Regions from separate parts of the Exiguobacterium sp. R-17 genome, predicted to be linked through region 3. Evidence: riboswitches for the same ligand, from Rfam matches in the RefSeq annotation. Region 3 holds a riboswitch; each other region holds the start of a gene.

Region 1 (3,279 bases), 200 kb from region 3:
GGGCCATCGACCGGGCAAAAGAACTCGGTCAGGAAATTCCGAATAGTTACGTTCCGTTACAATTCGAAAACGAAGAGAACCCAGTCACGTATCAGCGGACACTCGGTCCTGAGCTGATTGCGGACTTACCGCATATCGACTGGTTCGTTGCCGGTTGTGGTTCAGGTGGTACGTTCGCCGGAACAGCGGACTTCTTAAAACAACGTCTCGGTACAAAAGCAGCAATCGTCGAACCGGAAGGCTCCGTCTTGAACGGTGGTCCAGCCGGTCCGCATAAGACAGAAGGTATCGGTACAGCGAAATGGCCAAGCCTCGTTCCGCGTGAACTCGTCGACGAGATTCATACGATTTCTGACCGTGATGCATTTGACGCGGTTCATACACTCGCTGCTCGCGAAGGATTACTCGTCGGTAGCTCAGCAGGGGCAGCGCTCGTTGCTGCGCTTGATATCGCAAAGCGTCACCCCGGCAGTACGATCGTCACCGTCTTCGCAGACAGTGCCGAACGTTATTTAAGCCAACAAATCTTTGAAAAGGTGGACGAAACTCATGCGTAAGAAGACAGCATTGATTCATGGAGGAACAGGTGTCGATCGGGCAACAGGAGCCGTCACACCTCCAATCTATCAAACAAGCACATACAAGCAAGATAAAATCGGTCAACTTAAGGACGGATACGAATACTCACGGACAGCGAACCCGACACGGACGAGCATCGAACGATTGATTGCGGATCTTGAAGGCGGCGCACGTGGTTTTGCGTTCGGTTCTGGGATGGCAGCGATTCATGCTGTCTTCCACTTGCTTGAGTCTGGCGACCACATCGTCATGACGGACGACGTCTACGGTGGTACGTTCCGTTTGATGCAACGCGTCTTACCGAAGTTCAACATCCAAGTAACGTTCGTCGATACGACGGATCTTGCGGCAACGGAAGCAGCGATCCAAGACAATACGAAGATCGTCTACGTCGAAACGCCGACGAATCCGTTGTTGAAAGTAACGGACATCGCAGCAATCGCAACGATTGCAAAACGTCACGATCTTAAACTCGTCGTTGATAACACGTTCGCGACACCATACCATCAACAACCACTCGCACTTGGTGCTGACATCGTCTTGCACAGTGCGACGAAATACATCGGCGGACATTCAGACGTCGTCGCTGGACTTGTCGTCGTCAAAGATGATGCGCTTGGCGAAGAGATGCACTTCATCCAAAACTCGACAGGCGGCGTGCTTGGACCGCAAGACAGCTTCTTGCTCGTCCGTGGTCTACGTACGCTCGGTATCCGGATGGATGCGATCGAAGAGACAGCACATGATCTCGTTGCGTTCCTACAAGCGCAAGACATCGTCTCGAACATCTTCTACCCAGGACTGGCATCACATCCTGGTCACGACATCCAAGCGAAACAAGCGACTGGATTTGGTGGGATGATCAGCTTTGATGTCGGTTCAGCAGCGAACGCAGAAAAACTCGTCGAGGCGACACACTTCTTCACACTCGCTGAGAGTCTTGGTGCCGTCGAGAGTCTGATTTCGGTGCCGGCACGGATGACGCACGCGTCAATCCCAGCAGAACGTCGGGCAGAACTCGGCATCACGGACGGTCTCGTCCGGATTTCAGTTGGACTTGAAGACGCGGAAGATTTGAAAGAAGACTTAACACGTGCTTTCACGTTCCTCGAAAAAGTTTCTGAAAAAACTGTTTGACAACAAAAATAACCCCTGCTAATATTCAGAATATATTCTACAAACTTAATACCGAAACTCTTATCGAGAGTGGTGGAGGGACTGGCCCGATGAAACCCGGCAACCGCGGATCTGATCCGAAGTGGTGCTAATTCCAGCAGACAAAAGTCTGGGAGATGAGAGCAAATGGTTTTGTGTACTGAAAAGTGCGCGCGTTTGCTCTAAAACGCGCGCACTTTTTTTATTTTAGGAGGGACAGTTGTGATTCGTTTACAAGACGTAGGAAAGATTTATCGCTCAAAGCGCGGAGCGGTCGAAGCCGTCGCGAATGTCGATCTGACAATCGAACGCGGTGAAATTTTTGGAATAATCGGTTATTCCGGAGCAGGGAAATCGACCTTGATCCGATTGTTGAATATGCTCGAAGCACCAACGAGTGGTTCGATTCAAATCGATGGTGTCGAAATGACATCACTGAAACCAAAAGAATTACGAGGCGTCCGCAAGAATGTCTCGATGGTCTTCCAGCACTTCAACCTACTCTGGTCACGGACTGTTGAAGAAAACATTATGTTCCCACTCGAACTCGGTGGCTTCCCGAAGGCTCGCCGCAAGGAACGGGTCGCGGAACTGATCCAACTCGTTGGTTTGGATGGACGCGAAAAAGCTTATCCGTCGCAATTATCCGGTGGTCAAAAGCAACGTGTCGGTATCGCTCGGGCACTGGCATCGAACCCGGACGTTCTCTTATGTGACGAGGCGACAAGTGCACTCGACCCGAAGACAACGGACTCTATCCTTGAGTTACTCGTCGACATCAATGAAAAATTGAAACTGACGATTGTCTTGATCACACACGAGATGCACGTCATTCAAAAAATCTGTCACCGGGTCGCCGTCATGGAGGCCGGTAAAATCGTCGAACAAGGACCGGTCGCAGAAGTCTTCCGTCATCCGAAGCAAGCGATGACGAAGGAATTCGTCAAACAATTGACGTCGCCATCGGAAAACGAGTTGACGTTCGCGAAACTCCGCGAACGCTACCCAACCGGAAAAATCGTTCAGTTGACATTCGTCGGATCGACGGCGGAAAGTCCGATCCTCGCGGAAGTCATGAAGGATTCACCCGTCCTGTTCAATATCATCGGCGGAAACGTCGGTCAATCACAGGAAGGGGCGCTCGGTACGCTGTTCATTCAGTTAATCGGGGAAACAGAAGCAACACAAACGGTCATCACGAAGCTTCAAGCCAGTGATGTTGAAGTGGAGGTGGATCACCGATGATTTCATTCTTTGACAACCTAGACTGGGACATGGTGTGGGAAGCGACAGGCAGTACCGTTTATATGACGGCAATCGCTGGGGTTTCGACATTCGTCCTCGGTTTGATCATTGGTTTACTATTGTATGCGACAAACGAAGAATTATTGTTCAAGAATCGGGCGTTTTATTCAGTGCTGAGCTTGGTCGTCAACGTCTTCCGTTCGATTCCGTTCATCATCTTACTGATCTTATTGATTCCATTTACGACAGCGATCGTCGGTTCGTTCCTCGGACCAACGGCAGCATTACCGGCACTGATTT
Region 2 (3,279 bases), 900 kb from region 3:
TCTCCGTTGCGTGTAATCCGGTCCGCCCCGACGATGATTGCATCGATCTGTTTTTCTTTCAGCGTATGGGCGACCATGTTATCTGTAATTAGCGTGACATCGATGCCGGCACGTTGTAGCTCCCATGTCGTCAGTCGTGCTCCCTGCAGTAATGGTCGCGTCTCACTCGCAAAAACAGATAATTCAATGCCGCGTTCTTTTGCGATATAGAATGGCGCAAGTGCTGTTCCATAAGCAGCGGTCGCAATCGATCCAGCATTACAGATCGTTAGGATCCGGTTACCTGACTGGAACAATTCAAGTGCATGAATCCCGATTTGACGTGACGTCTGCGCATCCTGATCGTATAAGGCAATCGTCCGCTGCTCTAGCCGTTCGCGGATCTCTTCTACCGACGTCCCGTCTTGAATGATTGGATTCAATTGATCAAGGACATTTCGTAAGTTAACAGCCGTCGGTCGTGTCGCGAGTAACGTCGCTGATGTCTCAAGCAAGGCTTGCTTATAGATCGACAGTTCTGCTTCAAACCGGTACGCCTCTTGAACGAGTACGAATCCGCCAAATAAACTGATCGCAGGCGCCCCTCGGACGCGCAGTTGTTTAATCGCTTCGACCGCTTGTGCAAGATCGGTAATGACTTCATAGTGTTCTTCCTGCGGTAGACGTGTCTGATCGAGAATCGTCAAGACACGATCTTCATAACGAATACTTTGAACGAATGTACTCATCGGCTAAGTTCCTCCGTTACGTCGAAGTTTCGTAAATCATCAAATGTCCGGCATTCGGTCCGACGTTTGATTAACGCCGATCCTAAACGTAAAGCATGTTGTTTTCGTTCTAGTCGTTCTGTCATAGAACTAATCGTTTCTAAATCAGCGACTGGTGCGAGTCCGATCGTCCGACGAATCAGTTCGCAACCGGCAAAGCCAAGGGCATCCTGCAAGATCGTGCTCAGTACATCGTCGACGAGTCCCGATGTCCGGAATGGTTCGACGGCTTCGCGTTCCCATAAGGCGCGGAACGTCGAAGCGAACGTCAGCCAGAACGTATCGATGTCGCGAATCCGGGCATCACGAAGTGCTGAATAATCCGGGTATGCTGCAAAGAATAAGTGGGCGATGAACTGTCCGACATCAAATCCGAATGGACCATAAAAGGCGAATTCTGGATCGATGACTTTCGTTTCCGTTGCCGAAGCAAAGATGCTTCCTGTATGTAGATCGCCGTGTAGCAACGCATCTCCTTTCGTGATGAAAAGCGCTTCGAGTTTTGCGACTTCGCGTTTCAACTCATCGTCCGCCCATAGACGTGCCACCTCTTCTTCAAGCCCGGCTTCAATCTCGTTCGTCTCCGCGTCATGGAACGGATCCGTGAAGATTAATTTTTCCGTGATGTCGCACAAGTCCGGATTGTAGTACGTTCGGGCGACACGTTTTTTTTCAACCGGACCAAGCGCAAAGTCCGATGTATGGAATAAAGTCCGAGCGAGATAAGAACCAATATGTTCCGCAAGCAACGGATACTGTTCACCTGCGAGTAAACCGCTTCGAACGATTGTCAGATGTGAAAGATCTTCCATGACCGTATACGCCTCGTCGTGACTAGCATGAAAAACACGCGGTACGAACGGCACGGCATGCCGGGCGAATTCACGGAGTGCGGATTGCTCGATCCACGCCCGCTCGAGTGATAGTGGCCAGCTTTCACCGACGACTTTCGCGTACGGAAGTGCTTGTTTTAGAATCAATCGATGTTCACCTTCTCGAATTCGAAAGACAAGATTGAGATTGCCGTCGCCAATCTCTTCTGCTTCGACGGCTCCGTCGCCGATCAGTCCTAGTGAGCGGACCCGTTCGATCGCGTCCTGTTCTGTAAATGCTTTGTATGTCATCTCAGTTCCCCCTGTGTGATACACGAAAAAGCGCCTCTTTTCGTCATCGAAAAGAGGCGCAGGAAAGTCACTGCGTCCTCTTATCTCTCAGACGAAACGTCTGTTGGATGTAGCACCGTGCCAAGTGGTCGGTTGCTGCGGCGTCATCGGGCCAATTCCCTCTGCCAACTCGCGATAAGAGTCGTATGTAGTTGTCGTGTGTGATATTGATTTGAATCTTACGCAATCCTCTTCCCTGCTGTCAAATCGAAATCAAGCAGAAACGGATATCGTTTTTGCTCCATATATAGAAAGAGTATTTTCAAAAAAATAAATTTTCTAAAAATAGTTTGACAAGTCGTGACTCTCATGTAAAAATTGCAATTAGATTTCACAATTTCATCCAATTCTTATCAAGAGCAGACGGAGGGACAAGCCCTACGATGTCGCAGCAACCGACCTTTTGGCACGGTGCTAATTCTTGCAGCTACTAAGCTGACAGATAAGAGTCCACGTTCGAATCATTCATGGTCTCTTGTCGCTGACAAGAGACCATTTTTTTATTGAAGGAGGAAAGACATGGCTTACATCACAGCTACTTATCAATTGACCGCCCGCGATCGACTGGAGCAACGCGCCGAACAACTCGCGCTTGGTCTGACGGTTGGTTCCTGGACGGAGCTGAATCATCTTGAGCAACAACAACTCGCCTCATTCAAAGGAGAAGTCGTACATACGGAAGAACGCGACGGTAAAGGCTATATCACGATTCGTTACCCGGAACACAATGTATCGCGCGACTTTTCTGCGATCTTGACGACCGTCTTCGGGAAACTCTCACTCGACGGTGAAATCAAATTAACAGAACTGCTACTACCCGATACATTCACGTCGGATTTTCCAGGTGCGAAGTTCGGGATCGAAGGAGTTCGTTCCTTGATTGGTGTCGAAGATCGTCCACTGTTAATGAGCATCTTCAAAGGGGTCATCGGACGCGATTTATCGTTCCTTCGTGATCAACTCGAAGGACAACTTGCTGGTGGGATCGATCTCGTCAAGGACGATGAGATCTTATATGACAATCCGTTGACACCGACGATTGATCGGGCACGGATCGGACGTGAGGTTATCGATGCTCATTTCCACCGGACCGGTAAACGTGCGTTGTATGCGATCACACTTAGTGGTCCCGTCTTTACGCTCAAGGATCAAGCCAAACGATTGATTGACGCTGGAGCAACTGCTTTCTTGTTGAATACCTTCACATACGGACTCGACGTCTTACGTGAATTGGCAAGTGATCCGGAGATCAACGTTCCCATTTTCAATCATCCGGCTTACAGCGGTGCATTGATTGCTAGCCCGAACCACGGTGTTGCAGCGCCTGTCTTACTTGGCACATTACCGCG
Region 3 (3,279 bases):
AGGCATATCGTTTTTTCATGATTCAACTCTCCCTTTGTATGTATGATTAGCGTTTATCTGTTTTTCGCGCCAGTTGATTGCCAAGTGCTTGAATGCTTTGGACGATGACGATGAGGACGACGATCGTCACGATCATGATGAGATTATCATAGCGATAGTAGCCGAAGCGGATCGCGAGGTCACCGACACCTCCGCCGCCGACGATACCAGCCATCGCCGAGAAGCCGATCAAACTGATCGTCGTTAGCGTGATTCCCTGAATGATGCCAGGGAGTGCTTCTGGTAAAAGGATACTGACGATGATCCGTAATGGTTTCGCTCCGCACGCTTCCGCTGCTTCGATCAAACCAGGTGGAATCTCACGCAGTGATGTTTCAACGAGTCGTGCGAGAAACGGAATCGCTGCGACACTGAGGCTGACGGATGCTGCTGTCGGACCAATCGTATTATCAAGCAAGAACTTCGTTAATGGAATGAGGGCAACAAGCAAAATGATGAACGGCAAGGACCGGACGATGTTGACGACGAAGTCAAGGACACGTCGGATGGCAATGTTTTGAAAGAATAAACCGCGGTCGGTGACGAACAGGAGAATCCCGAGTGGAATCCCGACGACCAATGCGAAGGCAAGCGAAATGCCAACCATCCACGCCGTCTCACCAAGTGCCTTCAACAACTCGGGTAACATCGTTTGTATACGATCAAGCCACATCCTGAATCACCTCGAGTGTATGAAGTTCCGCCGCAAGCCAGTCGAGGGCAGGTGCGATTTGATCGGAGGATCCCGTCAAGCTGACGATTAGGACACCAAAAGCGACGTCTTGGATGTAATCGACTTTTCCGTGCAGGATGCTGACCGAGATATCGTATCGACGGATGGCTTCCGATAACGTACTTTCACCGGTCTTCTCGCCCGTGAACTGCAGGCGGATGATCTTTCCTGGTGTCGCTTGCAAGATGCGTTCCGGTAGCTCGATCTGGAGTGCCGTGTCGACGTAATGTTGTGTCACCGGATGTTTGGCTTGACTGAACAAATCGTATGTAGAGGCGACTTCGACGACTTCCCCTTGCGACATGACCGCGACACGATGGCAAATCTGTTTGACGACATCGATCTCATGCGTGATGAGGACGATCGTCAATCCAAGTCGTTCATTCAAATCTTTCAACAAATCTAAAATCTGCAGCGTCGTGACCGGATCAAGGGCAGAGGTCGCTTCGTCACATAACAAGACGGTTGGATCATTCGCGAGTGCCCGGGCAATCCCAACGCGCTGTTTCTGTCCGCCGCTCAACTGACTCGGGAAGTTCGTCTCGAATCCTTCGAGTCCGACGAGCGAGACGAGTTCACGGATCCGTTCCGGAAAATCTGCTCGTTTGACGCCAGCAGCCTTCAGTGCAAAAGCAATGTTATCTGCGACATTACGCGACTGGATCAATTGGAAATGCTGAAAGATCATTCCTGTCCGCAAGCGAAGTTGACGCAAATCTGCTTTTGACATTCCGCCGAGCGAGACACCGTCGACCTTTACCGTTCCTTGTGTCGGATGCTCGAGACCGTTGATCAGACGAAGCAACGTACTCTTACCGGCACCGGATTCACCGATGATCCCAAAGATTTCTCCTTTTTGAATCGTCAAATCGACATCTCGTAATGCGAAAATCGGGGTCCGGTCTCGGACGAACCGTTTCGTAATCTGTTTGAATTCAATCATCTGCTCATCTCCTTGTACAAAAAAAAGTCGCTTTTTCCTAGTAGCAGAGCAACCAGAAAAAAGCGACGAAAGTGTAAGATTTCGTAACTTATCTCTCAGAATGAATCCATTCTGTAGGATGTGGCACCGTTCCTGATAGGTGGTTGCCGGACGTCGTTGGGCCTAATCCCTCGGTCGCTCTCGATAAGTAGTTATGCTGTTGGGATTTACTTTAACGGAAATGATTCCCATCTGTCAAATGTTTTTTCAGAATTATTCCGCAACAGGTGTCCGGAACAGGTTGAGCGTTCCGATTCGGTCGACGGCCTCCTCTAGCCGTTCGACGTCAGCAATTAAGCTGATCCGCACGTATCCTTCGCCGTATTCACCAAAGAATGATCCAGGGGTCACGGCGACGTGTGCTTCGTCAAGCAGATGATCCGTGAAGCTTTGGGACGTGTATCCTTCCGGCACGGGGAGCCAGACGAAGAAGGAACCGCCCGGTCGTGGTCCACTCCAGCCGATTGCATCGAGTTTTGCGAACAACGCATCGCGTCGCGTTTCATACAAGCTACTTAACTCGCGGACGCACGTTTGGTCACTCGTCAGGGCAACGGTCGCTGCATGTTGGATCGGTGTGAAGGCACTGACGTAGAGATGTTCCTGATACGTCTCGATGCTTGAGATGACGGACGGATTTCCGATCGCGAAAGCGATTCGGAAGCCAGACATGTTGAAGCGTTTCGAGAGTGAGAACAACTCGATTCCAACATCTTTCGCCCCTTCCGTCTGCAAGAAGCTTCGTGTCGGACCGTCAAAGCTGATGCCACCGTAGGCTAAATCATGGACGACACAAACATCATGGGCATCCGCGAAGGCAACTGTCTGTTCGAAGGCTTCTGCTGTCGCTGTCGCACCTGTCGGATTACTCGGGTAATTGAGGAACAACATCCGGGCGCGCTCGACATCTGTCGTATCAAGTAAATCGTAATCCGGCAGGAAGTTATTTTTCTCAAGCAATGGAAGCGTAATCGGGTAAGCACCAGCAAGTGCTGCTCCAGACAGGTAATCCGGGTACCCCGGATCCGGGACGATGACACCTTCTCCAGGATTGACGATCGTTTGTGGTAAGGCGACGATTCCGGCTTTACTACCGAGAAGAATTGCGACCTCGGTTGCCGGATCGATTGTGACGCCGAATTCGTTCGCATAAAAGCTCGCGACGGCTTGCTTTAGAAAATCATGTCCACGAAATGGTGGATATTGAAGGTTTGTTGGCTCATCGATCGCCTGTTTCAAGGCGTCGAGAATATGTACGGGCGTCGTTTGATCGGGTGTTCCTTGACCAAGGGTAATGACATCATGTCCGGCAGCTTTCACAGCACCGATCCGGTTCGCAAGTTCAGCGAAAACGGGAGCAGGAAGCCGATCGATGGCGATGGATGGAGCGAAATGTTTCATGGATGTGTGCCTCCTTCGTAGTATTGTCGTCAAGGATAACGAATATTCAGTCAAAAGAAAAGAACTTTTTTGAAATTCAAAAAAATCGTCCAATAAACAGGTACAGATATGTGGAGCGGGAATA

The links. A riboswitch is a leader RNA that binds a small molecule or an ion and turns the genes downstream of it on or off. The one in region 3 is predicted to bind S-adenosylmethionine.
Region 1: linked by a shared signal. The riboswitch ahead of ACN9MT_RS12285 (methionine ABC transporter ATP-binding protein) and the one ahead of ACN9MT_RS13260 (methionine ABC transporter ATP-binding protein) in region 3 are both predicted to bind S-adenosylmethionine.
Region 2: linked by a shared signal. The riboswitch ahead of mtnK (S-methyl-5-thioribose kinase) and the one ahead of ACN9MT_RS13260 (methionine ABC transporter ATP-binding protein) in region 3 are both predicted to bind S-adenosylmethionine.

What each region holds. Positions count from the first base shown of each region.
Region 1 covers NZ_CP184372.1:2,323,203-2,326,481, reverse strand. Annotated here, with positions in the region: gene ACN9MT_RS12295 (PLP-dependent cysteine synthase family protein) at 1-557, shown strand, start outside; gene ACN9MT_RS12290 (bifunctional cystathionine gamma-lyase/homocysteine desulfhydrase) at 550-1,716, shown strand; SAM riboswitch class I at 1,774-1,878, shown strand; gene ACN9MT_RS12285 (methionine ABC transporter ATP-binding protein) at 1,957-2,979, shown strand; gene ACN9MT_RS12280 (methionine ABC transporter permease) at 2,976-3,279, shown strand, end outside.
Region 2 covers NZ_CP184372.1:418,675-421,953, reverse strand. Annotated here, with positions in the region: gene mtnA (S-methyl-5-thioribose-1-phosphate isomerase) at 1-728, opposite strand, end outside; gene mtnK (S-methyl-5-thioribose kinase) at 725-1,891, opposite strand; SAM riboswitch class I at 1,969-2,072, opposite strand; SAM riboswitch class I at 2,278-2,379, shown strand; gene ACN9MT_RS02300 (2,3-diketo-5-methylthiopentyl-1-phosphate enolase) at 2,450-3,279, shown strand, end outside.
Region 3 covers NZ_CP184372.1:2,519,923-2,523,201, reverse strand. Annotated here, with positions in the region: gene ACN9MT_RS13270 (MetQ/NlpA family ABC transporter substrate-binding protein) at 1-19, opposite strand, end outside; gene ACN9MT_RS13265 (methionine ABC transporter permease) at 47-712, opposite strand; gene ACN9MT_RS13260 (methionine ABC transporter ATP-binding protein) at 702-1,715, opposite strand; SAM riboswitch class I at 1,801-1,905, opposite strand; gene ACN9MT_RS13255 (aminotransferase class I/II-fold pyridoxal phosphate-dependent enzyme) at 1,968-3,155, opposite strand.